4 regions of the Pseudoalteromonas sp. Ps84H-4 genome follow, and region 3 is predicted to be linked to each of the others. Evidence: predicted binding sites of a transcription regulator. Region 3 holds the regulator's gene; each other region holds the start of a gene.
What was found. Region 3 encodes sigma-54, which starts transcription at its own class of promoters, with help from an activator protein. Its sites were predicted from a motif close to GTTGGCACGNNNNTNGNNT; they were not measured.
Positions count from the first base shown of each region.

Region 1: NH454_RS10245 (diacylglycerol kinase family protein) is a predicted target of sigma-54. The motif match lies at 6,467-6,485, and genes of this name have one in related genera.
Region 2: NH454_RS06825 (DUF3192 domain-containing protein) is a predicted target of sigma-54. The motif match lies at 5,952-5,970, and genes of this name have one in related genera.
Region 4: glnA (glutamate--ammonia ligase) is a predicted target of sigma-54. The motif match lies at 4,267-4,285, and genes of this name have one in related genera.

Region 1 covers NZ_JAMXSK010000009.1:120,019-128,128, forward strand. The annotation lists gene NH454_RS10205 (extracellular solute-binding protein) at 1-402, opposite strand, end outside; gene NH454_RS10210 (hypothetical protein) at 402-1,214, opposite strand; gene NH454_RS10215 (MarR family winged helix-turn-helix transcriptional regulator) at 1,311-1,766, opposite strand; gene hmgA (homogentisate 1,2-dioxygenase) at 1,870-3,174, shown strand; gene maiA (maleylacetoacetate isomerase) at 3,174-3,803, shown strand; gene NH454_RS10230 (TIGR02647 family protein) at 3,861-4,091, opposite strand; gene NH454_RS10235 (DUF1496 domain-containing protein) at 4,187-4,486, shown strand; gene NH454_RS10240 (VF530 family protein) at 4,544-4,810, shown strand; gene NH454_RS10245 (diacylglycerol kinase family protein) at 4,814-6,433, opposite strand; gene NH454_RS10250 (TetR/AcrR family transcriptional regulator) at 6,806-7,435, opposite strand; gene NH454_RS10255 (efflux transporter outer membrane subunit) at 7,563-8,110, opposite strand, start outside.
Region 2 covers NZ_JAMXSK010000005.1:57,216-65,325, reverse strand. The annotation lists gene NH454_RS06870 (EAL domain-containing protein) at 1-10, opposite strand, end outside; gene NH454_RS06865 (GNAT family N-acetyltransferase) at 26-451, opposite strand; gene NH454_RS06860 (DUF3283 family protein) at 453-653, opposite strand; gene NH454_RS06855 (transporter substrate-binding domain-containing protein) at 799-1,500, shown strand; gene NH454_RS06850 (DUF1289 domain-containing protein) at 1,497-1,742, opposite strand; gene NH454_RS06845 (1-acyl-sn-glycerol-3-phosphate acyltransferase) at 1,852-2,982, opposite strand; gene NH454_RS06840 (SO_0444 family Cu/Zn efflux transporter) at 3,136-4,416, opposite strand; gene zntR (Zn(2+)-responsive transcriptional regulator) at 4,400-4,813, opposite strand; gene NH454_RS06830 (D-2-hydroxyacid dehydrogenase) at 4,908-5,852, shown strand; gene NH454_RS06825 (DUF3192 domain-containing protein) at 6,012-6,395, shown strand; gene NH454_RS06820 (diguanylate cyclase) at 6,427-7,350, opposite strand; gene NH454_RS06815 (response regulator) at 7,319-8,110, opposite strand, start outside.
Region 3 covers NZ_JAMXSK010000019.1:86,900-95,009, reverse strand. The annotation lists gene NH454_RS16335 (calcium/sodium antiporter) at 1-821, shown strand, start outside; gene NH454_RS16330 (KpsF/GutQ family sugar-phosphate isomerase) at 825-1,796, shown strand; gene kdsC (3-deoxy-manno-octulosonate-8-phosphatase KdsC) at 1,800-2,351, shown strand; gene lptC (LPS export ABC transporter periplasmic protein LptC) at 2,348-2,902, shown strand; gene lptA (lipopolysaccharide transport periplasmic protein LptA) at 2,892-3,413, shown strand; gene lptB (LPS export ABC transporter ATP-binding protein) at 3,410-4,135, shown strand; gene NH454_RS16305 (RNA polymerase factor sigma-54) at 4,253-5,749, shown strand; gene hpf (ribosome hibernation promoting factor) at 5,776-6,063, shown strand; gene ptsN (PTS IIA-like nitrogen regulatory protein PtsN) at 6,067-6,519, shown strand; gene rapZ (RNase adapter RapZ) at 6,520-7,365, shown strand; gene NH454_RS16285 (HPr family phosphocarrier protein) at 7,377-7,649, shown strand; gene mgtE (magnesium transporter) at 7,861-8,110, shown strand, end outside.
Region 4 covers NZ_JAMXSK010000004.1:135,734-143,843, reverse strand. The annotation lists gene ntrC (nitrogen regulation protein NR(I)) at 1-980, opposite strand, end outside; gene glnL (nitrogen regulation protein NR(II)) at 999-2,069, opposite strand; gene NH454_RS06265 (DUF4124 domain-containing protein) at 2,156-2,671, opposite strand; gene glnA (glutamate--ammonia ligase) at 2,806-4,212, opposite strand; gene typA (translational GTPase TypA) at 4,719-6,542, shown strand; gene NH454_RS06250 (BLUF domain-containing protein) at 6,736-7,155, shown strand; gene NH454_RS06245 (MBL fold metallo-hydrolase) at 7,208-8,110, opposite strand, start outside.

The sequences.
Region 1 (8,110 bases), on a different contig from region 3:
TTGTGGCTGTAACTGTGCTGCTAAATCACTTGGTAATGGTTTAGCCAAACCCGCGTCGGTAATTAAACCAATCGCACCTGAGTCAACAGCCCAAAATAAATCAGCACGTTTAACTCCTGCTTTCGCTTCAGCGACAATCATATTGCCAAGCGCAGCCGTTGGGCCTCTACGAATTGATAAATTCAATTTTGGATTATTCTTTTCGATCGACTGCAGTACGTTTTCGTACAAGCCGCCTTCGCCGCGGCCTAAATATAATGTTAAGTCACCCTCAAGGGCGGGTAAGTCTTTTACAGAAACGGGGCTTGCAGCACTGGCTGCGAAGGCACGAGAAAGAGGTAGTGGCATTGCGCCTACTACCCCGAACGCAGCAAGTCCTTGAATAAAGGTTCTACGCTTCACTAAAATACATCCTTACGAGCTTTTTCGGCTTCTTCTAGTAACACCTTAGCGCGATCTAGCTTTTCTTGCATATCAACAACCACTGCACGTACTTGGTCAACAGACCCTTTATCAGAAATCGCTTTTGGCAGGGTTACATTAAAATCTTTTTCGAGCACTTCGACTAACTTCGCATCTTTTTCGATAAGTGTACCTTCAACACCTTCGAATAAATGCAAGTAAGTATCATGTACGATTTGTGTTGCTTCGTCACTTAAACGCTCTGCGTACTTTGCAACAACACGGTCTAATTTGTGTTTGATTTCATCGATGGTAGCACTTTGCGTCATTTCTTCTGAAGCAGTCGCTTTTACAGCTTTTAACAAGCCTTTTTGCTGGAAATCAGCGGCAAGTTTAACAGCCCCTAAACCTTGCCACAAGGCAGCATTCAACGCCTTTTGATGAGTGCGTACTTCAGCAGCAGGTTTTTTATCATCAATAGCCATTTTGATGCCATAAATACTTTGCCAAATTGATGCATAAACCGGTACATAGTTTGTTTCAATTGCACTATGGAACTTTACTGATTCCCAGTATTCGATTAGGTCATCACTTTTTACAGCTTTAGCACCTTTGCTTTCGTAATCACTCACCATAACATCGACTTTGTTGATCATCCATTCAACGTCATCAGAGTAATCTTTTAAATTTTCTTTTAGATGATTAACGTGCTCACCAATTGGGCCATTTGCCAATACAGGTTGGGCAATAAAAGTAGATGCTAATACTAGGCTTAAACCTAGTGTCTTCACGGTGTTTAACGCTAATTTCATAACAGGAGACATCCAAATTGCTAATTGTAAATGATAGCCATTATCATATACGTATCGATTCCCTAAATCAATTGCTATAATGCATTGATTACAGATTTACACATTTTTATTTAAGTAATTGGAAAGCTTACTAAGAGTGTTCATAAATTGTTTAATTTCTTGGCTATCTAATTCACTCACTAAACTTGCTTGCCATTCGTTTGCTAACGGAACAATTTGTTTATGCAAACCTACTCCTGCCTCTGATAACGATAACAAGTTTGCGCGTTTATCAGTTGGGTTCGCTTTTGCTGCGATCAGGTTTCTTGTTAATAACGACTTTACTGCACGGGACACCGTTGACTTATCCATTTGTGCCATATCACACAACTGTTTAGCAGTGCATTCACCATATTGAGCCAGGTTCGCGATTACTCGCCATTGTGGCACGGTTAAATCAAACTGCTTTTGATATAGCTCACTAAATTGCTCACTCATCTGCATTGCAATATTGGTTAATGAGTAAGGTAAGAACTGCTGTAAATCGAGCGTTGGGTGTTTGTTTGTTGTCATGGCTTCACTACTGTCAAAAATTATTTACACAAGTAAATTCAGTGCAGTTTGAATTTAGTCTCACATGAGAGTATCTTACCTAAAACCTTTCAGGAGTCTAGTGATGAATAACGAATTACAATATATGACAGGCTTTGGTAATGAGTTCGAAACCGAAGCATTACCCGGTGCATTACCTATAGGTCAATTCAGCCCTCAAAAAGTAAAATACGATTTATATGCTGAACAGTTCAGCACAACAGCATTTACAGCGCCGCGTGCTGATAACCGCCGTACTTGGTTTTATCGTATTCGCCCGTCAGTAGTACAAGGTGATTATACACCTATAGACAAAGGCCTTATTCGTACCGCTCCTATTACAGAAGTCCCAACGCCGCCGACAATGCTACGTTGGGATCCAATTGAAATTCCTGAGCAGCCAACAGATTTTATTGATGGTTTGATTACCATGGCAGCTAATGGCAGTGCAAATGCACAAACAGGTATAGGTATTCATATCTATGTAGCCAATAAATCAATGCAACACCGTTACTTTTATAATGCTGATGGTGAAATGCTGTTCGTACCACAACAAGGTGAACTATTACTAAGAACTGAGTGTGGAAAACTAACAGTCCGAGCTGGTGAAATTGCCGTAATTCCTCGCGGGATTAAATTTGCTGTTGATTTATTAACGGACACAGCCCGCGGCTATATTTGTGAAAACTATGGCCATGCCTATATTTTACCAGAGCGCGGTCCTGTAGGAGCTAATGGTTACGCCAATGACCGTGACTTCCACTACCCTGTTGCGGCTTATGAGGATGTAGAGGGAGACTTTGAACTAGTTGCAAAGTTTAATGGCAATATGTTCCGCTGCGATATTGGTCATTCTCCATTAGATGTCGTTGCATGGACAGGTAATAGTGCACCATACAAGTATGACCTTGCTCGATTCAATGTTATGAATACCGTGAGTTATGATCACCCAGATCCTTCAATCTTCACCGTACTAACGTCACCATCGGGTACAGAAGGTGTCGCAAATATCGACTTTGCTATCTTCCCTCCTCGTTGGATGGTGGCTGAAAACACATTCCGTCCACCTTATTACCACCGTAATATTATGAGTGAATTCATGGGGCTTATCGAAGGCGTATACGATGCAAAAGAGCATGGCTTTGTACCTGGGGGTTCAAGTTTACATAATTGTATGTCGCCACATGGTCCAGAAGCAGATGTATTTGAAAAAGCTTCAAATGCCGAACTTAAACCACAACGCTACGAAAACACCTTGGCATTTATGTTCGAATCGCGTTACGTTATTTCACCAACTAAATATGCTCTTGAAGGTAAAGAGCGTCAGCCTAACTATACTGACTGTTGGCGCACTATTAAAAAACATTTCACAGGTAAACAGGACGCATAATGAAACTTTATAGCTATTTTCGTTCATCAGCCGCTTACAGAGTTCGCATTGCTCTTAATTTAAAGAACATTGATCACGAGTTGGTCACCGTTAATTTATTAAAATCAGAGCAGCAAAGCGACCAGTACCTAGCAAAAAACCCACAAGGGTTATTACCGGCACTAGAAACTGATCAAGGTGTGCTTGCACAATCGCTGGCTATTTTAGAGTGGCTTGAAGAAACACACCCAGAAACACCGCTTTTAACAGGTGATGCATGGCAAAAAGCCCAGATCCGCAATTTATGTTATGCCGTAGCGTGCGATATCCACCCTATCGATAATTTGCGAGTATTAAAGTACTTAGCTAATGATCTTGGTGTTGATGAAGAAGCAAAAACGACCTGGTATAAGCATTGGGTAGAAGTTGGCTTTGAGAGTATCGAAAAGTTACTTGATGAAGCGAACACTTTTTGTGTTGGCGACAAACCAACACTTGCTGATGTCTGTTTAGTGCCGCAAGTATTTAATGCCTTACGCTTTAACGTTGATATGAGTAAGTACCCAAAAATCGCCGCAGTTTATGAGCATTGTAATAAGCTAGATGCCTTTATTGATGCGGCTCCTCAGAACCAACCTGACGCAATCTAATTCGTTGTTATTAAAACTAAAGGCCCAATCATTTTGGGCCTTTTTATTATCTAATTTTTATCTCAGTGCTGAATTAATAACACTCACGTGATTGATCAAATCTAGCCCTAAATCCGTTAAATAGCCGCCATCAGGGCTATCAGTAATGCCTTTGTCATAAAGACGTTTTGCAGCATTTTTTACTGTTTCTTCTGCATCAGAGTGGATTTTAATGCCTTGCATTTGTGAGTCGCGGGGAAACTTAGCAAGCAGGGTTAATTCGTCAATCATATTTTTATTAAATTGCATGTGTTCACCTTTTTATTATCACGTCATTGTGCTTTTATAGAATACAGTCATAAGCTTAGTGTAGATACAAAAAACTGCACAATGAGAGGTGTATTTTGTTTAGAAAGATTTTAATCTTAACTACCTTGTTTATTTTATTGTTTTCACAATTCGTTTTAGCAAAGGATAAAGCATTAGTTGTGCTAGATGGCCAAGAAGCACTTAACAACCACAAAGTGTGTTGGTATGAAAATAAGCGTTACACCGAAGGCGCTTATATTGCTGTTGGCGATATAACGTTAATTTGTGCAGCCAAACAGCCAAATTTTTCAAACAGCGACTTAGCGTGGTTAAGACTGGATAAAAACGGCGATATTGTCTATCCAAAACGAGGCAAGAGTATAAACGTCAATTAGCTTAAAGACGCTAGATACGTTACTATTACTCAGTTTAGAAATAACCAAAGATTAAGCATGGACAATCAACCAAATAACCCTTTGCACGGTATCAAGCTTGCCGACATCGTAACCCAACTTGAAGAAAAACTTGGCTGGGAAGGACTAGCTGAGCATGTTGATGTGCGCTGTTTTCAAAATGACCCAAGTGTTAAATCAAGCTTAAAATTTTTACGTAAAACACCTTGGGCCCGTGAAAAAGTTGAACAACTATACATTGATACTTTCTCCTCTCAAAAGGCCGATGATGACGCACCTTTTGAATGGAAAAGTATTAAAAAATAACTGTTAGGTTTCGGCCATTATCACCGAAAGTGACTTCGGTGATACCTCTACCACCAGCTTTTCTGCTGTTTTAACCTCACCATCAATCACATAACTTATGTCTTTTTCTGCACTTACAGAAACTCGTTTAGCATTTGTATGATGGCTATTAATGGCAAAGCTTGTTTGCGTTATGCTTGAAAATACTAATTCAGCAATACTTAATGTACTGGCTTTAGCCTCTGAGTTAGGCGTTAACCAATTAACATCAAGTAAACCATCATTATGATCTGGCTGACCTGCTGATTGAGCCAACAATGTAGTAAACGGCGCTGCATTTGCAATGATTAAACTATTGGTATTTATAGACTGAGGTTCATTGTCGTCTAATGTAACTGTATAATCTTGCGCTTCATGTTCGCTTAGTGCCTGCCAAAATCCTTGTAAATAAGCTAGTTGGCCGGACTCATTTTTAGCATCTCGATGCGCCTTTTCAATCATTTTCTGTTCAAACCCAATTCCTGCTAATAACAGCATTCGCTCGCCATTACACAAAGCGGTATCGATCCGACTTGCCTGTCCCTCAATAATAAGTTCACAAGCTTGTTCAACTGGGATTAACTTAGATTGGATCCCCATTAATACATGAGCTAATGCATTAGCAGTGCCTAAAGGAATAATGCCTAACTTACAGTCGGTATTGACTAATACACTGGCTACTTCTGTCACTGTACCGTCACCACCACATGCGATAACAACATCGGGATTTGTTTCTATAGCCTCTTTAGCTAATTGAATACCGTCCACTTCTTCTGTTGTAGTGTGTACAGTTAAATCATAATATTCACTTAACCTTGCGGTTATCTGCTTTTTCTTTTCTTGCCACAGCTTTGTACCAGAGACTGGATTAGCAATTAATACAGCTTTGTTTTTAATTAGTAAATCGCCTCGACGATGACGTTTTATTAAGTGACGAAGTTGGCGCTTGTTTAAATTAGCAGTTTCTCGAGTTTCTTTGATTTGCTCCAAAACAGTATGAACATCTGCATCTTTATCTTGGCTTAGTAAGTATGCAGCCATAACAAACACTGAACGTCCGCGACCTAATGCGCAATGTACAACAACACGTCTATCAGCCTTTACTTGATGGTGGATCCAGTTAATTGCTTGATGTAATTGCGCACGAGTTGGCACACTGTGGTCTAAAACGGGGATATTCAAATAGCGAATATTTTCTTGGGTCGATGACCATTCAAGGCCATCAAACTCACAGGTAACATCTAAGATTGCTGTAATCCCTAACTCTTTCATGGTGTCAATATCTGATGGAAAGAGCCTGCAAGCTAAAAACAGATGTTCATTTATTTGTTGTAAGGGAGGCACTTTATCATGCTTACGAGACCAAGCATTGTATATTTGAGCCCCTAGTAAAAAGGGAATAAACGCCCAACGAATATAAATTGGTATTACACCGTTTTCACGCTTTCTGAAAATTCGCGCAATGTTAAAAAAATAAGCGCCACTGACTAGTAGTAGCGACAATGCAGCCCAATAAAAAAATAGCGCAAAATAAACGAGCTCAACTCGAATAGCCACGATTATAAAAATAATTGCCAGCGCAAGATAGCTAATTGCTGCCCACATAGTCACTCCTTGTTATTTTAATCATATACATTAATGCAAGTTTCTTTCCACACAGCAGATAAGCCCTAAACAGGCACTTTAGATGAAAAAATAAGCTCTTACCTTTATTTCCTATCAATAAGTTTAGGACATTTTTTCATTATGCTATGAATAACTTACACATTTTTGTACTTAACTTGATTTTCTGAGCTTGAGAAAACAGATTTCTATTTAAAGTGCTATATGTTGAACTTGCAAACACAACTAGTTGGCAAAAATGATTAAATATCAACGCGGATTGCTATCAATGTGATGAAAGTGAATGCGTAATAAAAAACTTCACAGAATCACTTTAACTGAACAGGAGTAACGGAATAAATTACCTTGCAGAGCTTAATCTATTCCCTTATCAAATGGTAATAGAAGCGTTTTCATCGCTGGACGAAGTGCTTTTAAAAGCTCACTGATGTTTAAAGAAGGATTAAGCATTTTACGTAGTAGTAAGCCCCCCATCACAGAAAACATCACTTCAATACGGGCATTCACTTCTTCAAGTGCGGTACCTTGTAACGGCCCTCTTTCACCAACTAACAATTCGCGCATTGAGTCACGGGCGTGGCTATCTGACTCACGCAGTAAGTTAGCGACTTTTTCATTGCGCGCAGCTTCTGCGAGCATTTCTAAATCAAGCGCACCTTGATTTAAATCGGTATGGCGCTCAACACCTCTATCGAGTCCATCTAGCAACACGGTGACACGATCGCCCGGCTTATCTGCAAACTCTTTAAAGATTGAGAACATTTCTTCCATATCACGTTCAACAATCGATTCTATAATCGCTTCTTTACTAGCGAAATAATTATAGATATGGCCTGCACTCATGCCTGCTGTTTTAGAAATTTCAGCCATTCCCGCGCCATGATAGCCCTTACGTCGAAAACAATCCGCTGCAGCACAAAGCACTTGATTACGTCTTGCCTCAGCAAGCGCAGGGTCATTGTGTCTTTTCGTTTTTTGCGTCATGGTTTCTCCAAGCTCTTTTGAAATGGTTAACTTTTACTTAAACAAGGTTTACAGGATCTTAATATCACAGGAGAGTCAAAACAACTAAGATCCTGCAAAACCTTAAATAAATTATGCTTTTGCTGTTTTAATGCACATTTTTTTGCGCATTCCAGCCACCACCAAGTGCTTTATACAAATTAATTTGGCTAGCAAGATACGCTTGTTTACCCAAAATTAACTGTTGCCCAGCACTGTACCAATTTCGTTGCGCATCCAATACTTGCAAGTAACTGTCTGCTCCTTTTTGAAAACGCGCATCTGATAAAGTAAAAGATAACTCATTACTTTGGTACAAATCGTTGAGTGCATCTAGCTGATGCATATAACCTTCACGGTCAGCAAGGGCATCAGATACTTCTCTAAATGCTTGTTGTATGGTTTGCTCATAGTTAGTAAGCGCCATTTCTTGTTGTGCCTTTGCAACATCGAGATTGGCTTGATTACGACCCATATTAAAGATAGGTAAGTTAATCGATGGTACAAAACTCCATGTACCTGAGCCCGAATCAAAAAGATTACTCAAATCAGCAGAGGCCGTCCCGGCATTGGCGGTTAAACTTATACTCGGATAGAATGCCGCTTTTGCCACACCAATATTTGCATTAGCTGCCAGTAAATCATGCTCAGCGGCCT
Region 2 (8,110 bases), on a different contig from region 3:
ACTGTGTCATTGACGTTCCAAATTGCTAACTTGGCACTGTGTGTCGTGTACAGTGCATCGCAACTATATTTCGATGCGCATATAACTCAAACAACGATTGCAAAGAATTGGGTAATGTTAACGTACAGTTAAACCCATTTTGTACATAAAAATCAATCAGATTTTGGTATGCAAAAGTAAATATAGGCGCGTTTTGTGCTGTAATTAACGTCGTAAGTAATTGAGAAGCAATCTTTTGACCTCGCCATGCATCATCAACATAAAGTGTTGATAAAAACAAAGACCCCGACTGGTTTTGTATTCGACATGCTGCAATAATCTCTAGACCAGAATAGCAAACCCATACTTGGTCTGCTTTGCAGGCTCGCCCTCGAGCACCATGTTTATCATAAAACTTATTAACTAACGGTGTTTTTATTGGTTCAAGAAGACAAAATTTTAGCGCAGTCATATCAGCTCATAAGTGCAAGATAATGCTCAAACTGCTGTTTCAAAAATGCTTGTTCTGACATTGGGCGACTGTTAATTGTTGTATATACCCCCTCCCGCGTATTTTTACCTCGCTTTATTTGGTAAGCCCAAAAAGAGGCTTCATAGTCCAGTTGTATTTGATACTTTTGCTCTCGTGGCAACTTACATAAATTAAAACTCATATATTCACAACAACTAAAAAATAATAGTGGCTAGTATAGCATTTTTTATTGGTCTGTTTAGCCTAATGCCATACGATTAACCTTGATTTTGGTAGCACATACCAGTAAATTAACGGCGGTTTTTTAAACACGCAAGGAATGCACATTGTCAAAATATCTGCTTCTCAGATTTGCGCTAGTCTTATTGATTTTTTGCCTTCCTGCTAGTGCTAGCTCGAACCTATTAATTTTCAATCGACCAGCAGATACCCCACAAGCACGTTATGTTATTGATTTACTGAAAATGGCCTACAAAGAAATAGGTTATGAAGTACATATCATTGATTTTAACCACCAAAGTGCCCTGATAGCAGCCAATAATGGTATTTTAGATGGTCAACTAGGTCGTATTGCAGATGTAAAAGATGACTACCCAAACCTACTAAAAGTTGATTTCCCGCTTTTTGATTTTAATCTTGTGCTATTAAAAAATTGCCAACACTGTCGCTATAAAGAATTAAAATCATTAGCAATTCAATCAAGTTATCCTGCTGCCCAAAGTTACATCGATAAACACCCATTCGGCGGAGATGTTATTAAAGTACGAAATATTACCGCACAATTAAATTTACTAACCCAAAAGCGTGTTGAAGGCACTATATTGCTAGATTTTATGCTCAAAACAAAGCACCCAGATTTTAATCAAGCAGCTTTTCATAAAGAAGTTTTAATGCCAATGCAGAGCTTCCATTTCGTTCATAAACGCCATGAGGCACTAATTCCTAAGCTCACTCGCGCCCTTCAGAAATTGCAGGAAGAGGGTAAAGTGCATTTTCTAAAATCCAAATATAACTTAACTGAATTTTAAAAATCAAAACCACCTTGCGAGGGAGAAGACGGTGGGTTTTCTGCTTGTTGTTTTTTTTGTAGGTAACGCTTATATCGCTGTTGGCACAAGCTAATTACTTTACGCTTTTCGGCATTAGTAAACTTATTCCAATAGAAGCGTTCATCCCTGCTTCGATAACAGCCTTTACAATACCCTCGATTGTTAACCTGACAAATCCCTTTGCAAGGGCTTGGAATCTCAAAGATTTCAATTTGTTGCATCATATTTGCCAGTGACGAGTTCATAACTAAAGTATAGCCTGAAAAATAACCATAAAAAAAGCCACTTTATAAAAGTGGCTTTCTAACGCTATTTTTAGCCGCTAAAAATTTAGGCTAATTCACTGTTTGTCAGTTCTGCTTTACGATGAAAAGGCTTCGCATACATTGCAAGAACTAGCGGCTTTAATTCATCGGGTACTTTTGCCAAGCGAGCATTAAATGCCTCTGCATCTTTTTTATCGACAACGGCTTCTTTACAGCCACCAGCAATATAGTTACCAGGGTGTAGAAAGAATGAATCAACGATTTGCTGATCAATGGTTTTTGCAAGCTCTTCAGGTGACTCACAGCCTGACTCAATTGGCTCACCAAAGGCTAAATGCACATGTCCTTTAGCTGTACTAAAGCCTTCAACAATGCTGGCAATATCTTCGCCTTGTTGTTTAACATACTGACCATGTTGCTGCTTATGATAAAGCTCTTTTGCTTTAGCTATCGCACACGGCTCATATTGATAAGAGATAGACACAGGCACAATTTTTAGTTCGCGCACGTATTCAGCAAACTCTTTCTTCTGCTTACGACCTTGTAACTGCAACATCTTAAGTAGAGCAGGATCTGTTTGGTCAAAACCATCTTTTGCTCGGCCTTCTTTTTGGGCTATCCAAATTGAGTGACCTTCAGCTAGGGAGTCATAAATATAAGCAGACAGCTGCGACAAAGCTTTTAGCATCTCTTTAGGTGCTTTCGCTGAGCGCTTCACAATAAAGCTTTTGTTTAAGCGCATTAACTCAGTGATATAAGGAATTTGCAGTAAGTTATCCCCAATTGCGATGCGAACAGTCGGCATATTGTGTTTAAACAACCCCCAATTCACCAATGCAGGGTCAAGCACGATATCTCGGTGATTCGAGATAAATAAATAGGCTTGTTTAGGATCTAGTTTATCTATGCCAGAAAATGTCACTTCAGAAGTAGTACGGGTGATTAACTTATTTAAATAATCTGCCACTTCATGCTGTACTTGCTCAACCGATGAGGTATTACCCCACTTTTTACGCAGCTGGCTGCGCACTAATGGGCGAGTAATAAATGGAAAATAGGATAAAAAGCGCGGTAGATTATATTTGGCAATTACATCCACAAAAGCATTATCAGCAATTAAACGTGCTACTGAATCAGCGACTTCATCATCATTGTAAGGTCTTATGTCGGCGTATTTATCCACACTTTCACTCATTAAAAACTACTTAAGTTAAAAAACGGCACGCACAGCGCACCGTTTAAATATTTGGCGGATTATAACTCAGGCAATTTTAAATGCGAACCGAGACGCGATAGTTAACCAAGTTATTTGCCAAATGTTAGTAAAATATATTTTTATAACAAGTAATTACGCAATGCTCTTACCAGTTTGCGAGGACTTTTTCAGAACCATTTTTAACACTAATCTAAGCATTAAAGTAGCCAATACAATGCCCGATATAAAGCTTAACCAATGCGGTAAAACTTCATGCTCTTCGCCTATCATCGGTGCCACCACAAAACCATATTGCGTCACTAAATAATCAGTTAAAAAGCCAAATGCCAACGCTGTAGCAATCACACCTATTAAGTAAGCAACCACTGCACGCTTACCTAGTTCTTTACCCACAACACCTAAGGTTGCAATATTTGTAGCAGGGCCTGCCAACATAAAAACTAATACTGCACCAGGCGATACACCACTGAGTAATAGTCCAGCAGCTATCGGTGTTGAGGCTGTTGCGCAAATATACATAGGAATACTAATTAAAATAACCACAAGCATCGCAAGTATGCCACTGCCCCATTGGCTTAAATAAGATTCTGGCACATAGGTTTGTACTAAAGCGGCAAAGAATAAACCAATCATTAACCAAATCATGGTGTCTTCAAGCAACTTGTTACAACTAAAACTCACCGCACGTTTCAGTTTACCAAAGCGGCTTTCAACTGCTTTAGTTGGCTGCTCACTGCTACAACAGCTTTTCTGCGAAGGTACTGCTTGTTCACTTGCGCAACTTTGTTGCGGCTCTGGAGTAGCTTGTGAACCTTTATTACTACAACAACTTGTTGTTTTAACAGCCTCAAGTTCTTTAGTTGTTTGCTTGCTGCAACAACTTTGTGCGGGCTTAGCAGGCGCCTCTTTACTGCAACAACTCGATGTGGTCATAGGCTCAGGCTGTTTACTGCTGCAACAAGAGGTTGTTTTAGTGTTCTCTTTATTTGCTGTTGTGCCTTGCTGTTGATGAAGCTCACTGTCTTTACCCACTAATACACCCGCCACAATGGCACTACACACGGCCGCAATAGGACGTATCACCGCCATAAATGGGCCTAGTAACACATAAGATACCGAGACCGAATCGACTCCCGTTTCAGGGGTTGAAACTAAAAATGCGGTGGTGGCACTTTTTGACGCCCCCGCCCTTCTTAAACCAATGGCAGCAGGGATCACACCACATGAGCACAATGGCATAGGAGCACCAATAAAAGCCGCTTTAACTGTGGTCCATAGCCCTTCTTTTCCTAAATGACGGTTAAGAAAGTTAGCAGGCAAATACACATTTAACAGACCAGCTATGAATAAGCCCAGCATTAACCAAGGCGCCGAGAGTAAAAACAGATGCCAAAAATTACTGAGTAAGTCCATCGATATCCTCCAGCGTCGTTAGTATTGAACAGTTTTCAGCGGGTTCTTCACCACCACAACATTTATCAGCCAATAATGAAAGTGAGTCATAAAAGCGGGTAAGCTCTGCAATTCTTTGTGCAACGAGATCGCGCTTTTGTAACGTCATCTCTTTAACTTCATGGCAAGAGTGCTGATCTTTATGAAACTTAATTTGCAGCAACTCTTTGATCTCAGCCAAACTAAAGCCAACATTCTTTGCTCTGAGAATAAACGCCATTTGCTTATAGTCATCCTCAGAATAAAAACGATATCCCACGTCTGAACGCGAACTTGGCGTTAACAAACCATGCTTTTCGTAGTACCTTAGGGTATCTGTTGAGACACCCAACTGGCGGGAAAACTCACCTATTTTCATCACCGTCTCCATTGTGAAGCGTTTATTTATTATGCTCACTATAAACCTTGGAGTACACCCCAAGGTCAAGCAATAAATTAAAAAAGGAAAGCACATGAATATTACTGTCCTTGATGCAGCAACATTAGCCAACACTTCGTTAGATGCCTTAGCACAGCTAGGTAAATTAACTTGTTACGATCTAACTTCCCAAGAGCAAGTTGTTGAGCGCTGCCAAGATGCTGATGTAATTATCAGTAATAAAGTGGTGATTGATCAGCTCGCTATGAGCCAGTTAACTAATTTGAAATTAATATGCGTTGCAGCAACAGGCACTAATAATATCGATTTAGAGGCAGCAAAAGAGCATAACATTGCAGTGACAAATGTGGCGGGCTATTCAACACCGAGCGTGGTGCAGCATACCTTCACCTTAATCACTAACTTATTGGGTAATACTCATAGATACATTAATGATTGCCAGCAAGGTTTATGGCAACAAAGCCCAATGTTTTGTCGCTTAGATTACAGCTTTAATGAAATTGCCGGCAAAACATTGGCAATTGTTGGTTATGGGTCATTAGGTAAAGCTGTGGCTGATGTAGCGCGTGCCTTTGGTGCCAATGTCATTATTAGTGAGCGAAAAGGTCATACGCCTCGTGAAGGTCGTGTTAGTTTTAATGATGCCCTAAGCAAAGCCGATATTATTAGTGTTCATTGTCCGCTAACGGATGAAACACGCAACCAAATAGCCGCGGCAGAATTAAGCATGATGAAATCGTCAGCTATTATTATTAATACCGCTCGTGGTGGGATTATCAATGAAGCCGATTTAGCTGACGCTTTAGCTAATAATGTCATTGCTGGCGCAGGTGTAGATGTACTTAGTAAAGAACCCGCAGAGCAAACAAACCCGCTGGCACTATACAAAGGCGCAAACTTATTACTCACACCACACATCGCATGGGCAAGCCAAGAATCAATCGCTCGCTTAGTTAACGAAATAGCTTTAAATATCCAAGCATTTAACCAAGGCGAACCACGGAATAGATTAGTCTAAAATACAACAAATTAGTCAAACAGACTAATCTACGTGTTTATTTAGCCTACCACGCATGTAAGTTAACAGACAAAACATTGATTTAAAAAGATTTTTAAAGTTGGCAAGCTGATTGCTATCTAACAATCACTTAAACTCGAATTTCTAGGGATAAAAAAAATGAAAAAAGCTCTTCTAATCGCTGCACTATCTGCTCCATTTTTAACAGGTTGCGTTATTGCAGTTTCAGATGGCGAAGCCGATACACATTGGGCAGGTAGTTCTTCATCAAGCTGGGAGAAGCAACATAAAAATAATCGTGAAATTATTTCTAACCTTGCACTCGATACCAGTTATCAAACAGTATTAAACAAACTTCATACACCTAACTTTACCGAGCTGCTAAAACAAGGTGATGATGTATATCAAGTGCTATTTTATGTTACGCATAGCATTCATTCAGATGGCAAGATGACAAAAGATGAGTGCACACCTTTAGTATTTAAAAATGATAAGTTAATCGGCGTGGGCGATACAATTTATCAATCGCTAAGTAACGGCTAATTAGCAAGCTAAAGTTAAGAGTAGGCTTTGCCTACTCTGATTCATTTACCGCAACCATCCTTGAAACAACTTTATCGCGTCCAGTATCTTTAGCTTGATACAAACCTAAATCAGCCTCTTCTAATAAAGTTTGCTCTGCGTATACTTGCCCGGTTTCAGTGGTGGCAATACCAATACTAATCGTAATGTGATCAGCATTTAAAGACGCTTTATGAGGGATATTTAGTTTATTCACTGCATCGCGTAGTTTGTTAGCAAATGCAATAGCTTCTTTTGCAGAAGTGTTTGGCAGTACCGCAGCAAATTCTTCACCACCATAACGTGCTACAAAGTCACTGCCGCGCTCACATGCCCCCACAAGCGCGTGAGCAATTTTTTTCAAACAATCATCCCCGGCTCTATGTCCATAACAATCGTTGTAGCGTTTAAAGTGATCAACGTCCATTAACAGCACAGATAACGGTGTACAGTCTCGACGACTTCGACGCCATTCACGAGCTAAATTCTCATCTAAATAACGCCTGTTAGGTATTTCCGTCAACCCATCAATCGAAGCAAGCATTTCAAGAAGGTCATTTTTTTGCTTAATTAATAACTGATTGCGTACCCTTGCACGAACTATCGCAGCACTAAAAGGTTTAGTGATGTAGTCCATTGCACCTAATTCAAGGCCCTTTGCTTCATCATCATGGCTGTTATTCGCGGAAATAAAGATAACGGGTAACATGCTGGTTGTGGCATTTTCTTTTAACTTGCCAAGTACCTCGTAACCATCAATGCCGGGCATCACTATATCTAAAATCAACAAGTCGACAGCTTGAGTTTTCAAAAACGTCAGTGCTTTTTCACCACTTTCAACACAAAAAACATCGTAGTCTTGCTGCAACGTTTTCTCTAATACCAAGCGATTTAACGGATCATCATCAACAATCAGTACCTTGGCTCTTTTCAACATGTGTAGATCCTTGTTCGATGATAAATGCAATCACTTGCTGTAATTGGCATTGCAATTCATCATTTAATTGTTCGGGCAGTTCACCAGTTTTCTTCAGCTTAACTTCACATTCCTGAGCGCACGCTGACAAACGTTTAAAACCGAGGTTTCCAGCTGACCCTTTAAGATTATGCACCACACGTATCAGCTCTTGCGCAGTGTTTACTTTAGATATGAGTAATAACTGCTCTTGTGCCATAATCGCAAACTTTGACAACATAGTTAATACTAACTTAGTGCTGTTTCCAAATTGGGATAGAATAAAGTCTTGATCGAAAAAGGATTCTTTTTTATGTTCCAATTCATTCATGGCTAAAAATAATTTGCTCGCAACAATTGGCTTGGTTAGGTGCTTATTCATACCAGCTGCAACTGATTGCTCTATGTCGGCAGGTTCACTGTGTGCCGTTAATGCATAGATTGGTATTTGTTGTTTACTAAATGTCTGACGAATAATGCGCGTTGCTTGGCAACCATCCATTTCTGGCATTTGAATATCCATAAAAATCAGATCAGGATGCAATGACTTTGCAAGCTTTATCGCTTTTTCACCACTGTCTGCACAAACAACATTAACATCAGCTTGCTCTAGAATACTTTTAATTATGTTTAAATTGAGTGGGTTATCGTCTACAGCAAGTACGAGTAAGCCTGATAAATCCATTTTAGAGGGTAACGACACCACAGACTTTTTGGCCGGCTCTGTGGTTTTATCAAACTG
Region 3 (8,110 bases):
CCCCTGAAATGATGGTATCTGCTTCTGCCGCGCTTGCCGGTAAAACTGATACAGCAGTAGGTAATGCTGTTGGCTCAAATATCACCAATATCTTACTTGTACTGGGCGTAACAGCACTACTTCGCCCTCTTTCTGTCTCGTCAATGACCTTAAAACGAGAAATGCCTTTAGTACTACTTGTCTCAATTGCGGCATGGTACGTGTTTTCAGATAACTACTTTTCGTTTGCCGAAGGTATCGCATTAGCTCTTGCCTTTGTTGTCTTCATCGCAGGCTTAGTGATTGTGTCTTTACGCGCTAAAAATCAAGACGATGACCCTTTCGTGAGCGAGGCATGTGAAGATGTTCCCGATAATGTCAGTACTAAATCAGCTATCCTATGGCTTGTTATCGGTATGATACTTTTACCTATCAGCTCACATTTTTTAGTCGAATCAGCCGTTGATATTGCTAAATACTTTGGCCTTTCAGACCTTGTAATTGGCTTAACAATTATCGCTATTGGTACTAGTCTACCTGAACTGGCTGCATGTATTGCTGGGGTATTGAAAAACGAAGATGATTTAGCATTGGGTAATATTGTAGGCTCGAACATTTTCAACCTACTCGCTGTTTTACCACTGGCTGGGATCATCAACCCATCGATTATCGACCCATCTGCAGCGAACCGCGATGCCCTTATCATGATTGCAGCTACTTTAGTGCTGATTGCCATGTCATTGAACTTTAAAGGTGCTCGTCGCATCAATAGAGTAGAAGGTGGCTTTTTGTTAGTCGCATTTATTGCATATCAAGGCTATATTTTTAGCCAAATAGGATAATCAATGACCCAGCTAAATTTTATTGCGCAAGGTAAGCGCGTTCTTGAAATTGAAGCGCAAGCTTTACACGAAATAGATCAGTACATCGATGAACATTTCGAGCAAGCTTGTCAGCTAATGTACCAATGCACAGGCCGTATCATCGTTATAGGCATGGGTAAGTCTGGCCACATTGGCAATAAAATAGCTGCCACATTAGCAAGCACTGGTACACCGGCATTTTTCGTTCATCCTGGCGAAGCAAGCCATGGCGACCTAGGGATGATCACTCGAGATGATGTAGTAATGTGCATTTCGAATTCGGGCGAAACCAGTGAAGTGTTAAGCATTATTCCTGTTATTAAACGAATTGGCGCAAAAATGATTTCGCTAACAGGTAACCCTGACTCAACAATGGCAAAGCTCTCTAATGTGCATGTTTGCATTAAAGTTAGCCAAGAAGCATGCCCACTGGGTCTTGCGCCAACGGCAAGCACTACAGCAACCTTGGTTATGGGTGATGCAATGGCTGTTGCTTTACTCGAAACACGTGGCTTTACAGCCGATGACTTTGCATTATCTCATCCCGGAGGCAGCCTAGGTAAGCGCTTGTTGCTTACATTAAACGATGTAATGCACAGTGGTGATGCAACACCAATAGTGCACGAGTCGCAAAGCATTAAAGATGCGCTTATTGAAATGTCTGCTAAAGGGTTAGGTATGACAGCCGTGGTCGCGGAAGACCAAAAACTCTGCGGCTTATTTACGGATGGTGATTTACGTCGTATTTTAGAGCAACGTATTGATATTCATAGTACCGCCATTAGCCAGGTCATGACGCGCTCATGTACTACAGCCAGTGCAGAGATGCTGGCTGCTGAGGCGTTAAATATTATGGAACGCAAACGTATCAACGGCTTGATTGTAATCGATAAAAATAACACACCGATTGGCGCGCTTAATATGCAAGACCTATTAAAAGCAGGAGTTCTGTAAGTAATGACATTCGCCGAGCTATACCAGCCCCTTAGTCCTGATGTAAGTCAGCGTGCTCAAAAAGTTAAGTTACTAATATGTGATATTGATGGCGTTTTTTCTGATGGCCGAATTTATCTTGGAAATCAGGGCGAAGAGCTTAAAGCATTTAATACCAAAGATGGCTTTGGCATCAAAGCACTCATTAATAGTGGCTTTGAAGTTGCCGTTATTACCGGGCGCCATTCACAAATAGTTCAGCAGCGAATGACTAGCCTAACCGTACAGCATATTTATCAAGGCCAAGAAACAAAGCTGATTGCATACCAAGAGTTAAAAGATAAACTTGGCCTAGAAGATGAGCAAATAGCGTACATTGGTGACGATGGCCCTGATTTGCCTGTAATGGAAAAAGTAGGCTTTGCGGTAGCAGTCAATGATGCGCACCCATTGATAAAAAAACTGGCTCACTATACGACCATGCTACCGGGTGGCTTTGGCGCTGTACGTGAATTAACAGATTTACTGATGTTAGAAAACGGTAAGCCGTTAACTAGCGATGGAACCAGCGCATGAATATAGCCCGTATTTTACTGAGTATTGTTTTTGTTTGTTGCATGGTGTGGTTGTGGTATCCGTACTTTAACCAAACAACAAACACAATAAATAGTGAAGACGAGATTATTGCAACTCCCGATTATACGGCCGTTGCACTAAAGCAAACCGCTTATGATGAGCAAGGCAAGATTAGCCATAAAGTGGCCGCTGCGAAAATGGAGCTTTATCAGCAGCTTGGGTTTACCTTTTTTGAGCAACCTATTTTTACACTTTATGGCGACCAGCAAATTTGGCAAGTAAAAGCTAAAGAAGCCACCTTATATGAAAACGATCAGCTTATTTTTGAAGGCGATGTTGTTGCTAAAAACTTAACCCATAATGGCATGATCGAAGATATTAAAGCTGAAAACATTAACGTTGATATAGAACAAATGACCATGTTTTCGAAGCAACCTGTGACGCTAACAGGACCAAATTTAAAAATTACCGGTAAAGGCCTAAAAGCTAATTTAAAAACCGAGATTGTAGAGTTAACTAACCATACACGAACCATATACTATGACCAATAAACTGAAGAAATTACTCCTGATCCCAAGCTTATTGATTGCCTTTTCAGGCGTAGCTGCCGAGCAGACAGGCGCACAAATTAGCATAAGCTCAGATCGTCAAACTGGTAAGCTAAAAGATGGCGTTGGTATATTTGAAGGCAATGTCGAAATTATACATGGTAACCGCCGGATCACAGCCGAACGTCTTGAAGCCCATGGTGGTGATACAGAAGGTACTGTTGAGTTAATTATCGCCACAGGTAAGCCTGCTTATTTTGAAGAAAAGCAAGCAGATGGCACGGTAATGAGCGCCAGTGCAGAAGAAGTTCGCTACGACGTAGCCAAGCGCTTCTTAACTTTAAATGGCGAAGCCGAAGTAACTCAAGCAGGCCAAAAAGTAACAGCGAAAAGTATTACTTATGATATGGCACAACAACTAATTAGCGCAGAAAAAGACGAAAACTCAACAGACCGTGTACACACAATCTTAGTGCCTGTTGACAACAAACAAGACGATAAAGGCCAACCATGAGCACATTAAAAGCAGAGCTTTTAGCAAAAAGCTATAAAGGCCGCCAAGTTGTCAAAAATGTGGGTCTTGAGGTTGAAGCGGGCAGTATCGTTGGTTTGCTTGGCCCAAATGGCGCAGGCAAAACCACCACTTTCTATATGATTGTTGGCTTAGTACCTAGCGATAAAGGCAAGATCAGCATTGATGATAATGATATTACACTTTTGCCAATGCATAGCCGTGCACGTTTAGGGATTGGTTACCTACCACAAGAGTCATCTATTTTTAGAAAGTTAACGGTTTATCAAAACCTAATGGCTATTTTAGAAACGCGTAAAGATTTAAATAAACAAGGCCGAGAAGAAACACTCAACAACTTACTTGATGAATTTAGTATTCAGCATATTCGTGATAGTCAAGGTATGGCCTTATCTGGGGGCGAGCGTCGTCGCGTAGAAATTGCTCGGGCATTAGCCGCAAACCCTAAATTTATCTTGTTAGATGAGCCTTTTGCTGGTGTTGATCCTATTTCAGTGTTAGATATAAAGAAAATTATTGAACACTTAAAAAATCGTGGTATTGGTGTATTAATCACTGACCATAATGTTAGAGAAACCCTTGATGTTTGTGAAAAAGCCTACATTGTTTCTCATGGGGAGCTAATTGCATCAGGAACACCTGAGCATGTTTTAGCTGACCAAACCGTACGCGATGTGTATCTAGGTGAGCAATTCAGGCTATAACCAATAAGCCACCATCTAGCGCATCTGCTAAACTAAATAACAATGACAATAAATCGATATATATTTACCTGTGACTGCACAGGTGTCGATAACACATAAAAGGATTGTTAGGGATACATGAGGCAATCATTACAGCTGCGCATGGGCCAGCAACTTACAATGACTCCACAACTGCAACAAGCAATTCGCTTGCTGCAGCTTAGTACATTGGATCTCCAGCAAGAAATTCAAGAAGCACTTGATAGTAACCCTCTGCTTGAAGTGGAAGAAGCAGATTACAACGATGAAAACATTGGTAAGAACGAGCAAAAAGCTGAATCTGATGATACTCAGCTAAGTGCATCGGCCGAAGAAGCGCCGAGTGAGTACGAACAAGAAAGCAGCGATGCCCTTAACAAAGACACCGTAAGTGACGATTTAGCCATGGATGTGACATGGGATGAGTACATGAGTGCTGCCCCATCAACATCATCAGGTCCAATGCCAGAAGATGAGTCAATTTATCAGGGTGCATCGACTGAAACCCTCCATGAATACCTTATGTGGCAATTACAACTCACGCCATTTAGCCCAACCGATGAAGCGATCGCTGTCGCCATCGTAGAGGCAATTGATGACTCAGGTATTTTAACTGTTAGCTGCGAAGACATAGTCGAAAGTTTTAATCAAAATAATGATGAAGAAGAAATCGAACTAGATGAAGTCGAAGCGGTCTTAAAGAGAATACAGTTGTTTGATCCAGTAGGGATTGGTGCCCGTAGCTTACAAGAGTGCTTATGTATCCAGCTTCGCCAATTCGATGCGAGTACGCCGTATTTAGCTGAAACTAAAATGGTTTTATCTGAGCATATTGAATTATTAGCAAGTCGCGACTATCGCACTTTGATGAAAAAGACTAAGCTTAAAGAAAGCGAACTAAAAGAAGTAATGACGCTGATCCACAGCTTAAACCCTAAGCCAGCAGACAGCATAGTTCGCGAAGAGTCTGAGTACGTTATACCCGATGTATCGGTTAAAAAAGTTAAAGGTCGTTGGGTCGTTGAACTAAACCCAGATTGTATGCCAAAAATTAGAGTGAATAGCCAATATGCAGCTATGTCACGCTCAGTAAAATCGAGCAGCGATAGCCAGTTTATTCGCTCTCATTTACAAGAAGCTAAATGGTTTATTAAAAGCTTAGAGAGCCGTAACGATACACTTTTAAAAGTGACCAATTGTATCGTACAGCAACAACAAGCATTTTTTGAACATGGCCCAGAAGCCATGAAACCAATGGTGCTGAACGATGTCGCAGAAATGGTCGAAATGCATGAATCGACAATTTCACGTGTTACAACACAAAAATACATGCACACCCCTCGCGGGATTTTTGAGTTGAAATATTTCTTCTCAAGCCATGTCAGCACAGAAAACGGTGGTGAGTGTTCATCAACAGCAATTCGCGCTTTGATCAAAAAGCTTATCGCTGCAGAAAACTCAGCTAAGCCATTGAGTGATAGTAAAATTGCAGATATATTGGCTGAGCAAGGAATTAAAGTAGCTAGACGCACAATTGCAAAATATCGAGAGTCTCTAGCGATACCTCCGTCTAATCAGCGTAAGAGTTTGATTTAGACGTTTTACATAGAAGGAAAATGCTTATGCAACTAAATTTAACTGGTCGTCATGTAGAAATCACTGATTCATTAAGAGACTATGTAAACAGCAAGTTTGCAAAACTAGAAAGGCATTTTGACCACATTAATAATGTACATGTCATTCTAGATGTAGAAAAATTAAGCCAAAAAGCAGAAGCAACTTTACATGTAAATGGAGGCGAGCTCTTTGCCTCAACTGCACACCAAGATATGTATGCAGCCATTGACTCGCTAATCGACAAACTAGATCGTCAAGTCATTAAACACAAAGAGAAATTAGCTCGACACTAAATTATGAAACTTAGTTCACTTACTAACCAGGACTGCAGCAAAGCTGCGGTCCTTTTTAATAGCAAAAAAAGAATCCTTGAATATATCAGCGAGCTGGCTCACCAGCAGCTTCCTCATTTATCTCAACAAGACGTCCTTGATGCCTTACTCAATAGAGAAAAATTAGGCAGTACAGGTATTGGTCGTGGCATTGCTATTCCACATGGCCGCATGAGTGGTGCAGAGCAACCACAGGCATTTGTCATAGTGAGTGAATCCCCAATCAATTTTGACGCAATTGATAACCGACCTGTGGATATTTTCGTTGCACTCATCGTACCAGATGGAGACAGCCAACTTCACCTAAAGACCTTATCGACAATTGCTGATAGACTAAAAGATAAAGAGTTTTGTAAACAGTTACGTAGCGCTAAAACAGACCACGAACTGTTTCAGGTCATATCAGCAGAGGCATAAATGGAATTAATTATCATCAGCGGTCGCTCAGGCTCAGGTAAATCGGTCGCTTTACGTGTACTTGAAGACTTGGGTTACTACTGTGTTGATAATATCCCAGTCAACTTATTACCTTCGCTTGTTCGTAGCGTTTCAGACAACTATGACAAAATAGCAGTCAGCATAGATGTGCGTAACTTACCGAAAGAGCAGCAAGAGTTTAATGATATTCTTGAATACCTGCCAGGTTTCGCAAACCCAACACTGTTCTATTTAGACAGTGATGACCAAACTCTGATCAAACGCTTTTCTGAAACGCGACGCTTACATCCTCTATCGATTGACTCGCTGCCACTCGATTTAGCAATTAAGCAAGAAAGAGTATTACTGGATGTACTGATCACGCGCGCTGATTTTATGATTGATACCACCGACCTGAGTGTTCATCAGTTAGCTGAATCAATTCGTGAAAAGATCTTAGGTAAAAAAGATAAAAAGCTGATTATCACCTTTATGTCGTTTGGCTTTAAACATGGTATTCCAAAAGAAGCCGATTACGTATTTGATGCACGTTTTTTACCAAATCCACACTGGGAGCCAGACCTAAAGCCACTCACAGGCTTAGATCAACCAGTAAAAGATTACCTTGCAAGTCATAGCATAGTGCAAAAATTTACATGGCAAATTCAAACATTTGTGCAAACATGGTTGCCTCACCTTGAGCGTAACAATCGCAGCTATCTTACCATCGCAATTGGCTGTACTGGCGGGCAACATCGCTCGGTATATTTAGCGCAGACCATTGGTGATAGCTTTTCAAAAACGCATGCGAACGTAAAAATCCGCCATCGCGAGCAAGATATTTAATTGGATGCCAGATGCACGCAGAAGACACGTTTTTAATTCAAAATAAGCTTGGCTTGCACGCACGAGCAGCCACTGTTTTAGCACAACTTGCTTTGCAATTTGATGCTAAAATTATGCTTTATCAAGACGATAAAGAAGCTGAAGGTGATAGTGTTTTAGCCTTAATGCTACTTGAAAGTAGCCAAGGTAAAGAAGTGCGTGTGGTATGTGAAGGCCCAGATGCAGAGGCTGCACTGAACGCAATTGGAGAATTAATTGCACAACGCTTTCATGAACAAGAATAGCGTTTGCTAAGGCTTAACCGTTTAAGTTAAACTTAGTTCAGGTATTTATAATTCTCTTTAAATATCCTACTTTTATATCGTTCACACCTTAAAAATACAAAGCACTTAATAATTTTATCGCAGTGTGAAGATATCCTGCAAATACACCACTTAGCAACTATGCTGTATTTGCAGAATCTTTATTAATCTATTTTCAGTTGTAAGGACGCCAATGCCAGAAGCCTTTGAACAAGACTACCCACTACAACAACTTAAACAAGTGACCAAGTCACTCAATAGTGGACAATTTGTTCAGGTGCGAGGCATGCTCGCTAAAACAGCTCCGTGTGATACCGCTTTATTATTAGAGTCATCTCCCCATAAAATTCGTCGCATGCTATGGCAGTTGGTAGACCCAGATGTGCGTGGTGATGTTTTAGAAGAACTCTCTGAAGACGTACGTTTAGGTATTATTGCTCAGA
Region 4 (8,110 bases), on a different contig from region 3:
GCACTTTTATGTAAAAAGTGCTGTGCAAGACGTTCAATGTCTTCGGTACGTTCGCGTAGCGCTGGTAAGCGTAAACGCACAACGTTAAGACGATGAAACAAGTCATCACGGAACTTGCCTTGTTTAACTAAATCTTCGAGATTTTGGTGTGTTGCAGCGATAATACGCACATCTACTTTAATGCTTTGATGGCCACCAACTCGGTAAAATTCACCATCGGCTAATACACGTAACAAACGCGTTTGTACATCAAGTGGCATGTCACCAATTTCATCTAAAAATAAGGTACCACCATTAGCTTGTTCAAAACGACCTTTACGAATACTGTCGGCCCCTGTAAACGCGCCTTTTTCATGGCCAAACAATTCTGATTCTACTAACTCTTTTGGAATGGCAGCCATATTTAAAGCGATAAATTGGTTTTCTTTACGCGGACTATGATTGTGTAGGGCACTGGCAACAAGCTCTTTACCTGTTCCTGATTCACCATTAATTAGCACGCTCATACTTGATGCTGATAATTTACCAATCGCGCGAAACACCTCTTGCATCGCAGGCGCTTCGCCTATGATATGGGCATTCGTTTGTGGTGCTTGCTTACGCTTGGTTTTTTTTGTTGAATTAGCACGACAGGCGCTCTCTACCAGCGCAACTGCTTCATCTAGATCAAATGGTTTTGCAAGGTATTCAAATGCGCCTTTTTGGAATGCATTTACCGCTGAGTCTAAGTCTGAGTGTGCAGTCATAATGATGACTGGCAACCCAGGGTTTTGTTCGGCAATTGTTTCAAGTAATGCCATACCATCCATACCAGGCATTCTTACATCTGACACTAGAACGGTAGGCTGACTAAACTTGAGTGCGTTAAGCACATCTTGTGCATTTGCATAACTTTCTGTTTCAAATCCTGCTCGCGCCAGCGCTTTTTCTAATACAAAGCGTATTGAGGCATCATCATCAACTAACCAAACTGTTTTCATGACTACTCCAAAAAACCATTAATCCGTAAAAGGCAAATAGATATTAAATTCTGTATGGCCTGGCCAACTATCGCAGTCAATGTGTCCACCGTGTTGATCAACCAAAGTCTGTGCAATGGATAACCCTAGTCCTGAACCATTTTCTTTGTTAGTGATCATTGGATAAAACAAGGTTTCTCTTAAACTCTTATCTATTCCTGGACCATTATCTGAAATCTGGATCAGCAAGGTTTTCTTCGGTGCTTTACCAGGACGTCTATGTTGATGGTTAATACGGGTTTTTATTCTAATTTCGCCACCATCAACCAGAGCCTGCTGTGCATTGCGAATAATGTTAAGTACCACTTGTTGAATTTTACTTTGGTCAATGTACACACTCGGTATACTTGGATCATAGTCTTTCACTAAAGTGATATTAGCGCTGTTATCTAACATGCTAAGCTTAATCACTGACTCAAGAGCTTGGTGAATATTGCCATATGATTTATGTGGCAATTGGTTTGGACCAAGTAAACGGTCTACGAGCTCTCGTAATCGGTCAGCTTGCTCAATGATAAGCTCTGCACATTGATCACGCTCTTGCTGATCAACCTCGTACTGCAATAATTGCGCCGCTCCGCGTATTCCACCCAAAGGATTTTTAATTTCGTGTGCTAAACCACGAATTAAATTGCGTGCGGCTTGATATTGGTGCATTTGATTTGATGCTTGATCGTGGCGAATTTCATCATCCATTTGTCGGCACTCAAACAAAATATAATTTTCATTATTGCTGTTTATTCGGCGGGTGCTAATGGTTAGCTTAGCATGGCGAGAATCGACGAACACCACGTCAGCTCTATGCTGGTGGCAGTCAACGCCATCAAACAACGAGTACTGAGCAATACGTTTTAGGTCAATGGAGTGGTAGTTAAATAAGTTATCGAATGGCTGATTAATTATACGCTTTGGACCTAAGCCTAATAGCTCACTGGCACTATCATTTGCATAAACCAGTTTAAAATCATTATCGAGCAAAATAACGGCTGTACTTAAATTTTTCCAAATACTTTCGAGTAGTTCAGAATTAAAATGTGTATCACTGAGCATGTTTGCACCATTTTAGTGCGTTGCAATTAACAGCAGCTTAGCACAATCCATTTACTTTGCATGATACCGACTCGAAAAAATTAGTTTCAATTAAGTATCGATGCTCTGTGCATGTAGAAAGTGCTAACAGGGCTAACCGAAACGACTTTATTATTCGCATCTATGAGTTTTGCTTGTAATGTGTGTTCGCCTCGGTCGACATTTCGCAATGCAAAGGTCGTGCTATTACTCGATTTTCCGTGAGGTGTGCCATCGACTATCAGCTGTACTTTGAAGCCTGTTGCAAAACGCGGACTCACTCGTGCTGTGACGTATACTGAGCCTGTATTCTCTCGAACGGTTGCCTCATTTTCTGGTGAGGAAATCGTTATTTTAAAGTTTACAGGTGTCGCACTAGCGGGGTTATCAAGTATGCTGGTGTCGGTTTTAGGCATGGTGAGGTTTTGAGTATTGAGCTTTACTTCTTTAGCCCCAGGGCGAGGTGAGTCTGAGAACACTAAAACACCATTCTCATCTTTCCACGAGTAAATTTTTTTTACTTCACTTTGTGCGTAATTGCATACTGTAAAAAGGAGTAATACTAATAAAATCGTGTTTTTCACTCTGTGACCCTAGGTTATCTAATCTAACTAAAACTTTAGAGTAGAATTGGCCAAATTACCATCAAAAAAGCCCGCAAAGCGGGCTTGAGAACACACATTTATTATCAATCTGATAATTCTGATACGGCGTTAAATTAAACGCTGTAGTACATTTCGAACTCAACTGGGTGAGTTGTCATGTTAAGCTTTTCAACTTCTTTGCCCTTAAGTGCAATGTAAGCATCGATAAGGTCATCAGTGAATACGCCGCCAGCTTTTAAGAACTCACGGTCAGCATCTAATGAATCTAATGCTTCTTGCAGTGAAGATGCAACTTGTGGGATCTCTGCAGCTTCTTCAGCTGGAAGATCGTATAAGTCTTTATCCATTGCATCACCTGGGTGGATCTTGTTTTTGATACCGTCAAGGCCAGCCATAAGCATTGCAGAGAACGCTAAGTATGGGTTAGCTGTTGGATCAGGGAAACGTACTTCGATACGACGTGCTTTAGCAGACGGTACCACTGGGATACGGATTGAAGCAGAACGGTTACGTGCAGAGTATGCAAGCATTACTGGTGCTTCGAAGCCCGGAACTAGACGCTTGTATGAGTTAGTTGACGCGTTAGCGAATGCGTTGATTGCTTTAGCGTGCTTGATGATACCACCGATGTAGTAAAGTGCTTCTTCAGATAGACCAGCGTATTTGTCACCAGCGAAGATGTTTACGCCATCTTTACCTAGAGATTGGTGACAGTGCATACCAGAACCGTTATCACCTACGATTGGCTTAGGCATGAATGTCGCTGTTTTTCCGTATAAGTGAGCCATGTTATGGATAACATATTTCATCTCTTGGATTTCGTCAGCTTTTAATACCATTGTATTGAAGCGAGTTGCGATCTCATTTTGACCTGCAGTTGCTACTTCGTGGTGGTGAGCTTCTACTACTTGACCTAGTTCTTCAAGAACTAAACAAGTTGCTGAACGCCAGTCATGTGATGAATCAACAGGTGAACACGGGAAGTAACCGCCTTTAACACCTGGACGGTGACCCATGTTGCCACCTTCGTAATCTTTATCTGAGTTCCAAGCAGCTTCTACAGAATCGATTTTGTACATAGAACCAGACATGTCTGATTTGTATTTAACGTCATCAAAAAGGAAGAATTCTGGCTCTGGACCAAATAATACAGTATCAGCGATACCTGTAGAACGCATGTACTCTTCAGCGCGTTTTGCAACTGAACGTGGGTCACGCTCGTAACCTTGAAGTGTTGAAGGCTCAACTACGTCACAACGGATGATTAGTGTAGCTTCTTCAGAAAACGGGTCCATTTTAGCAGACTCAGGAACAGGCATAAGCACCATATCTGATTCGTTGATGCCTTTCCAACCTGCAATTGAAGAACCGTCAAACATTTTGCCGTCTTCGAAGAAATCTTCATCAATTTGGTGATGAGGAATAGAAACATGCTGTTCTTTACCTTTGGTATCAGTAAAGCGTAAATCAATGAACTTAACGTCATTTTCTTTGATAAAATCTAAAACCGATTGTGACATGTGTCCTCCAATTGTTGGGTTTTATTTTTGCTGCATTATTGCTTTGCTCTATGTAAGCTGGTTTCATGCCATTTTTTTAAGGTGTTGTTAAGGCTGATAAAAAAGAAACCGCTTGTTGTTATGTTAACTTTTTATGCACTGTTTTGGTGCGAAAAAAGATCATTTTGGTGCGTAAAAAGAATGACGACGATTTGCACAATTACTGAGCGTGCCAATTTATCGGTTCTAAATACGATTAAGTGCCAAAATATGGTTTAAAAAATGCAATTTTGCCAGTTTTATGCTTATAAAAATTATTATTTTCATAAATTTGTCATTTATAAAACAGATACTTATAAAATGCCTGAAGAAAGTTTTGAAAATTGTATTGGATAAACTTTCATCCATGCCATTATTAAGGGATAATATGCGCCCTTTTAAATCCTATGCTGGGACATCTGGTGAAAATGCCGGTGAGTGCGTAGATCTTGCAGGATCAATGAGATTCAATTTCTCTGAGAAAAAATATGAGCATCGAAAAGTTAAGAAATATAGCGATTATCGCCCACGTTGACCACGGTAAAACAACTTTGGTTGATAAACTGCTTGAGCAATCAGGCACATTAGAAACGCGCGGCGGTAATGAAGAGCGCGTAATGGACTCAAACGACATTGAGAAAGAGCGTGGTATTACCATTTTAGCTAAAAACACAGCTATCTCTTGGAACGACTACCATATCAATATCGTAGACACCCCAGGACACGCCGACTTCGGTGGTGAAGTAGAGCGCGTACTTTCGATGGCTGACTCAGTATTACTACTTGTTGATGCTCAAGAAGGTCCAATGCCACAAACGCGTTTCGTAACGCAAAAAGCATTCGCACAAGGTTTAACACCGATCGTTGTTATCAACAAAATCGACAAGCCAGGTGCACGTCCTGACTGGGTTATGGACCAAGTATTCGACTTATTCGATAACTTAGGTGCAACTGACGAACAGTTAGACTTTAAAGTAATCTATGCATCAGCTATCAATGGCTGGGCTACATTAGATTTAGACGAGCCATCAGATAACATGGAACCAATGTTCCAGATGATCGTTGATGAAGTATCTCCACCGGATGCAGATCCTGAAGGTGCTTTCCAAATGCAAATTTCTCAGCTTGACTACAACTCATACATCGGTGTTATCGGTGTTGGTCGTATCAAGCGTGGTACTGTTCGTCCTAACCAACAGGTTACTGTTGTAAGCGCAGACGGTACTAAGCGTAACGGTAAAGTTGGCCAAGTAATGAGCTACTTAGGTCTTGAGCGTCATGAAGCAGAATCTGCAGGCGCTGGTGACATCATTGCTATCACGGGTCTTGGTGAGCTGAAAATCTCAGACACTATCTGTGATGTAAATACCGTTGAAGCATTACCACCGCTTAGCGTTGATGAGCCTACAGTAACAATGACGTTCTCTGTAAACACTTCACCATTCGCTGGTAAAGAAGGTAAATTCGTAACGTCACGTAACATCCTAGAGCGTTTACAAGCAGAGCTTGTACATAACGTAGCACTACGTGTTGAAGAAACTGACAACCCAGATAGCTTCCGTGTTTCTGGTCGTGGTGAGTTACACTTAGGTATCTTAATCGAGAACATGCGTCGTGAAGGCTACGAGCTTGCGGTTTCTCGTCCACAAGTAATCCTTCGTGAAGTTGATGGTCAAAAAGAAGAGCCATACGAAACACTTACAATTGACTGTCAAGAAGAGCACCAAGGTTCTATCATGGAACAAATTGGTCTTCGTAAGGGTGAACTAACAGACATGTCTCCAGATGGTAAAGGCCGTGTACGTATGGACTTTATGATCCCAAGCCGTGGCTTAATTGGTTTCCAAACTGAATTCATGACATTAACGTCTGGTTCTGGTCTTCTTTACCACACATTCGATCACTACGGCCCACATAAAGGCGGTACTATCGGCGCGCGTAAGAATGGTGTAATGATTGCTAACGCAACAGGTAAAGCACTTACTAACGCATTATTCAACCTACAAGACCGTGGTAAGTTATTCATCGGTCACGGTGTTGAAGTTTACGAAGGTATGGTTATCGGTATCCACAGCCGCGATAACGACCTAACAGTAAACGCACTTAAAGGTAAGCAACTTACTAACGTTCGTGCATCTGGTACAGATGAAGCACAAACGTTAACACCACCACTTAACTATACGCTTGAACAAGCGATTGAATTCATCGATGATGATGAGTTAGTGGAAGTGACACCTCAGAGCATCCGTATTCGTAAACGTCACTTAACTGAAAGTGAGCGTAAACGTGCGAGCCGTCAAGCTAAAGACTAATAAGGTCTTGTAGTTTCACAAAATTAGAACCGCCGTATTGAAAGATACGGCGGTTTTTTTTAGTGGTCAGCCAAGTAGGTTGAGCGCAGCGATACCCAACTTTATTCATGTAAAATTTTAAACTTAACTGCACTTTTTTGCTAAACCCCCCATCTGTACTATCTTTTCTAAATCGACTTTGCAGGAGAGTGAGATGTACTTAGTTAGACTTATTTATACAAGTGAAATTAGCGATGGGTTTGGGCCTGGGGATATTGAAAATATTCTTGAGAAAGCCAAACAAAACAATAGCAAAATGAATGTTACAGGTTTGCTTTGTTTTAATACTACTCACTTTTTACAGTGCTTGGAAGGCTCTAGAAGTGCGGTAAATGCAACTTATCACCGTATTTTGAATGATACGCGGCATAAAAATATTATTATGCTTAATTATTGTGAGATTTTTGAAAGAGAGTTTGAGAACTGGTCTATGGGCTACATTCCTTACTCTAGACTCGTTACTCCGATTACCCTCAAATATTCTGGTACGAGTGAGTTTAACCCGCTCGCTATGTCTGCAGGTAGTGCACACAAACTAATGTTGGCGCTCAGGGATTTACTGCTTAAAAGTTAGCTTAATACCAATTCGCTCAATTAAGCGAATTGGTATACTAGAACAAGCAGCATTATAGTGAAACTTGCTCACCTTCATTAAGAATGTACAAAGGTAGCTTGCTAGCCATTCTTGCTTTCATTGTTAGTAATCTTAGTAGTGCTGAATGGCTTGAATGGTCGCCCATTTGCCAGCTTGAGTTACCATAACCCCAAGGGATCATCACTTTACAGCCTAGCTCCTCAGCTGCGTTAATAGCATCTTCAGGTGTAGTATGAACATAGCGATACCACTTACCATCTTCTTCATGGTAATAAGAAGCTATCGGCATAAGGCATACATCAATCTCGCCGTATTTCTGCTTAATATCCTGAAAATGTTGTGAGTAACCGGTATCGCCAGCAAAAAATAAGGTTTTACCATTTTGTTCTAGTAACCAGCCATTCCAGAGATCTTTGTTGTGATCTTCATAAATGAATGGGACTAGAGTTCGGCTACTAAAATGGTGTGCTGGCACCGCATTAACAGTTAAGTCATTAATTTGTGTACTTGCGTACCACGCCATTTCTGAAATATTAAAGCCGCCAGTCGGAAAGTTATCTGCAAATCCTAATGGCACTAAATAACGCGGCGAATTGCCAATTTCTTCTATGTCGGCTTTGTTAAAATGATCATAGTGAATATGTGAATATATCACAGCATCTAAGCCATCAAGTTCTGCTTGTGTTGGCCAAAAACCTGGTTTGCGATAGATACCTCCAGCTAGCTTAAAGGCCAAGTCTACAGGCGAATCAAATTGCTCTTTGACTGGGTCAAATAATAGCTGCTCACCATTGGGTGATTGAATATAAAAGCCTGCATGACCTAACCAGCGAACTGTAAACCCTGAGTTTATTTCAGGTACGCTTTGTTCTGCTTGATATTGGCATTGTGAGTTGCTGTCGTCACATATAAGTAGCTCTGATGGTTCATAGCA